2 regions of the Arthrobacter sp. 001422645 genome follow, and region 1 is predicted to be linked to the other one. Evidence: riboswitches for the same ligand, from Rfam matches in the RefSeq annotation. Region 1 holds a riboswitch; the other holds the start of a gene.
The links. Region 1 has a riboswitch for glycine ahead of gcvP (aminomethyl-transferring glycine dehydrogenase). Riboswitches for the same ligand answer to the same signal wherever they lie in the genome.

Region 1 (2,389 bases):
CTCGTCGCACGCGGTCAGTCGGCTGCGTAGTGCGCTGGTGAGTGGGCTCGATGCTGGCGTTCGCGACTCGTGAACGTGCTCGTGGCGGCTCAGTAGCGTCCGGTGAAGGGATCCTCGAACGGGTCACTCCGGTGGTCCCTTTGCGCCCGGGGCGCCCGGCTCTGCCGTGCGGTCAAGGAACCTGCCAGCCCGCTGGAAGTCCCGGACAACGTGCATCAGCCCAATCACCAAGATAGCCACGCCAGCCGCCATGAGCCAGGAGAGGAACCCGGCTCCGCGTATGACCTGGGGAATGAATATGAGCGGCAGCACGGGCAGCAAGATGAGCTGTGTGGCGAGATTTTTTCGCAGTTGCACGGCCGCGGCCCGCGAGACGACAATGTGATCCGGGTCAACGGGTGTCTTCCCGAGAATCTGGCGCCGGATGTCTTTACGCTCTTCGTCGTCCAGCGAGAGCAGCACGTCGATCCTGCCCATCTCCGCTGCGGGCGCGATCTTGTTGGCGTTGGGCACCGCCGAATGAATCCACGGGCTGAAGGCCCATGGCGGTGAATGCCAGGGCGCCCGGTGGATCCACGAGGTGCTTCCAGCGGCTGGCGAGGGTGCGGGAGGCGATGCCATTTCTCTGACGTGGCCAGCAATTCCCTAGTGGCGGTTCACCGCAGCTCGGCAAAAGACACATTCGGAGTCGGTTCTTGCGTCCCTGTCCGAGCAGAGGCTAAAGTGTGAGGCGTGTCACCAACCAAGTGACATGTGCTTATGATCTGCGGCGGGAGAGTCCTGCCGGTACGTTCTGCAGGCGCCGTAGGAGCAAATCCTCCCCAGGAATCTCTCAGGCCCACGTACCGCCGCGGCAAGGCAACTCTGGAAAGCAGTCCGGATATTCGGACTCACCGACGGTGCAAGGGTCACCCTGCTAACAGCAGGGGGCGCGGAAACTCTCAGGTCCAATACAGAGCGGGGAGGAACCCAAATCAATGTGGCGCACCCAATGCGCCACCTGAATTATGGAGTTCCTTCATGACCATCCAGTCGTCCCCTTTAACCTTTGCCGATCGGCATATTGGTGCGCGGCGCCAGGCCGATATTGACGCCATGCTCAAGGCCGTGGGCTATGACAGCGTTGACGGCCTCGTGGACGTCGCCGTCCCTGATTCCATCCGTCAGGCCAAGCCGCTGGCCCTCAAGGACGCCCTCAGCGAGGTCGAGGTCCTTGCCGAGCTCCGCCGGCTGGCCGCGAAGAACAAGACCGCGGTCCAGATGATTGGGCAGGGCTACTACGACACCGTCACCCCGGCCGTGATCCGCCGCAATATCCTCGAAGCCCCCGCCTGGTACACGGCGTACACCCCGTACCAGCCGGAGATCTCCCAGGGCCGGCTCGAGGCGCTGCTGAACTTCCAGACCATGGTCCAGGACCTCGTCGGCCTGCCGATCGCCAACGCGTCGCTTCTGGACGAAGCCACCGCCGTCGCCGAGGCCGTGCTGATGATGCGCCGCGCCAACAAAAACAAGACGGCCCACGACGGCAAGACCGTCCTCGACGCCGACTGCCTGCCGCAGACCGTCGCGATCGTCAAGGGCCGCGCCGAAGCCCTTGGCTTCGAGGTGGAGGTCGCTGACCTCTCCAAGGGACTGCCTGAGGGCGTCATCAACGGCGTGGTCCTGCAGCAGCCCGGCGTCTCTGGCCGCGTGTTCGACCACACCGCCGTGATTGCCGAGGCCAAGGAACGCGGCGCCCTCGTCACCGTCGCCGCTGACCTGCTCGCGCTGACCCTCATCACCCCGCCCGGCGAGCAGGGCGCCGACATCGCCGTCGGCTCCACCCAGCGTTTCGGCGTCCCGTTGTTCTTCGGCGGCCCGCATGCCGCTTACATGGCGGTCCAGAAGGGCCTCGAGCGGTCCATGCCCGGCCGCCTGGTCGGTGTCTCCAAGGACATCGCCGGAGTCCCGGCGTATCGCCTGGCCCTGCAGACCCGCGAGCAGCACATCCGCCGCGAGAAGGCCACGTCCAACATCTGCACCGCGCAGGCGCTGCTGGCGATCGTGTCCTCCTTCTACGCCGTTTACCACGGCCCGGACGGTCTGAAGGCCATTGCCGAGCGCGTCCACAACAACGCCCGCAGCCTGGCCACCACGCTGAAGATCGCAGGCCGCGAACTGGTCACCGAGACGTTCTTCGACACCGTCACGGTCCGCGTCCCCGGCAAGGCTGGCAAGGTCATCGCTGCCGCAGAGGCACGTGGGATCAACCTGCGCCGGATCGACGCGGATACCATCGGCGTCTCCGCTGATGAAACCACGACGACGGAGGTCCTCTCCGCCATTGCCGTCGCCTTCGGTGCCGGTCCGGTCGCTGAAGCGAAGGGCTTTGAACTGCCCGAACCGG
Region 2 (2,389 bases), on a different contig from region 1:
CGATGGTCCGGGCGTGTCCGTGGGTGGTCTCGGCGATTGCCTTGAGGCCGTCCGGGCCGTGGTAAACGGCGTAGAAGGAGGAGACGATGGCCAGCAGCGCCTGCGCGGTGCAGATGTTGGACGTGGCCTTCTCGCGGCGGATGTGCTGCTCGCGGGTCTGCAGGGCCAGGCGGTAGGCCGGAACGCCGGCGTTGTCCTTGGACACGCCCACCAGGCGGCCGGGCATGGACCGCTCGAGGCCCTTCTGGACCGCCATGTACGCGGCGTGCGGGCCGCCGAAGAACAGCGGGACGCCGAAGCGCTGGGCGGAGCCGACGGCGATGTCGGCGCCCTGCTCGCCCGGGGACGTGATGAGGGTCAGGGAGAGGAGGTCCGCCGCGACGGTGACGAGGGCGCCGCGTTCCTTGGCCTCGGCGATCACGGCGGTGTGGTCGAACACGCGGCCGGAGACGCCGGGCTGCTGCAGGACGACGCCGTTGATGACGCCGTCGGGCAGTCCCTTGGAGAGGTCAGCGACCTCCACCTCGAAGCCGAGGGCCTCGGCGCGGCCCTTGACGATCGCAATGGTCTGCGGCAGGCAGTCGGCGTCGAGGACGGTCTTGCCGTCGTGCGCGGACTTATTCTTGTTGGCCCGGCGCATCATCAGCACGGCCTCGGCCACGGCGGTGGCTTCGTCCAGCAGTGAGGCGTTGGCGATCGGAAGGCCGACGAGGTCCTGGACCATGGTCTGGAAGTTCAGCAGCGCCTCGAGCCGGCCCTGGGAGATTTCCGGCTGGTACGGGGTGTAGGCCGTGTACCAGGCCGGGGCTTCGAGGATGTTCCGGCGGATGACGGCCGGAGTGACGGTGTCGTAGTAGCCCTGGCCGATCATCTGGACGGCGGTCTTGTTCATCGCGGCCAGCTGGCGCAGCTCAGCCAGGACCTCGACTTCGCTGAGCGCCGCGCCCAGCGCCAGCGGGGAGTCCTGCCGGATGTCCTTGGGAACGGCGGTGTCCACGAGGGCGTCGACGGTGTCGTAGCCGACAGCCTTCAGCATGGCGTCGACGTCGGACTGACGGCGTGCGCCGATGTGCCGGTCAACGAAGGACGTGGAGGCTGAGGTAACAGTCACAAGGAACTCCATAACTAAGGCGGCGCAGGGTACGCCACATTGATTCGGGTTCCTCCCCGCTCTGTATTGGACCTGAGAGTTTCCGCGTAGCCGTGCTCTCGCATGGCTCCGCTTGCACCGTCGGTGAGCACAGCAAGTCAAAAGACATGCCTGCTACTTTCCAGAGTTGCCTTGCCGCGGCGGTACATGGGCCTGAGAGATTCCTGGGGAGGGTTTGCTCCTACGGCGCCTGCTTGTACCTACAAGCAGAACTCTCCCGCCGCAGATCAAAGGCATATTAACTTGGCGTGACAACAGTCACAGCTCTCATTGTCCTACGCCCGGCCCGCGTCCGCAAACCAACGAACCGGGGCCGCGCGAGCGTTACGCGCCGGAGCCGCCGTCGGCCCACGACAGACGCTCCCGCACATCCGGCTGAAGTTTCCCAAACGCTCCGACGCATTCGACTGAAGTTCCCAAACTCTCCCCCGCCAGACGTGCGGGAGCGTTCCGCGTTGACCCGCCAGACGTGCGGGAGCGTCATGTGTTGACCCGCCAGACGTGCGGGAGCGTCATGTATTGAGCCGACTCAGCCGCGGAGCCGCCCCAGGGCGGTGAGGAGACTTTCGACGTCGGCGCCGACCTCCGGATCCGGCCCGCCCGGCCCGCGCGCCAGCATGGCATTGAAGTACAGCCCGTCCCCCATATAGAGGACCGGCTTGGCCATGGCGGGACCGACGTCGGCCGCCAGCAGTTCCAGCCAGGACGCCTGGACGGCGGCCATCCGCCGCAGGGTTTCCTGGTGGGCCACTTCGGCGAGCCGGGTGGCGGCGACAAAGACCCGGTCCAGCGGCGTGTCCGCCCAGACCGAGGACTTGATGAAGAACGCCGCGGCGCCTTCCGGTGCGGCTGCCATGGCAGCGAGGTCCTCGGCCAGCAGCCGGTCCAGCCGTTCCAGCAGGACCGAGATCATCGCTTCTTTGTTGGGGAAGTGGTAGAGCAGCCCGCCCTTGGAGACCCCGGCCAGCCGGGCCACGGCATCCAGGGTCGCGGCCCGCTCACCCTCTTCAATCAGCAGGGACTCGAACGCGTCAAGGACGGCTTCGCGGGCGACGGGTTTTCTGGCCATGCGTCCCATCATGCCCCGTGGCGGAAGTGTTTCTTAACGCCGGGTTTCCTAACTGTACCGTCCAGACGGTACAGTTAAGCTCATGAGCAACACTTCCATCACCCGCAACAGCACCGGCACGGTTGTCACCAACGCGGCCGGAAAAACGCCCACCGGGGCAACATCCGGCC

Region 2: another riboswitch for glycine. It lies ahead of gcvP (aminomethyl-transferring glycine dehydrogenase); the one in region 1 lies ahead of gcvP (aminomethyl-transferring glycine dehydrogenase).

Annotation. Positions count from the first base shown of each region.
Region 1 covers NZ_JCBANT010000025.1:31,031-33,419, forward strand. Annotated here, with positions in the region: gene AC6EUH_RS18085 (hypothetical protein) at 1-73, shown strand, start outside; gene AC6EUH_RS18090 (hypothetical protein) at 124-513, opposite strand; glycine riboswitch at 761-858, shown strand; glycine riboswitch at 860-966, shown strand; gene gcvP (aminomethyl-transferring glycine dehydrogenase) at 1,021-2,389, shown strand, end outside.
Region 2 covers NZ_JCBANT010000020.1:54,352-56,740, reverse strand. Annotated here, with positions in the region: gene gcvP (aminomethyl-transferring glycine dehydrogenase) at 1-1,123, opposite strand, end outside; glycine riboswitch at 1,163-1,280, opposite strand; glycine riboswitch at 1,282-1,380, opposite strand; gene AC6EUH_RS17020 (TetR/AcrR family transcriptional regulator) at 1,680-2,219, opposite strand.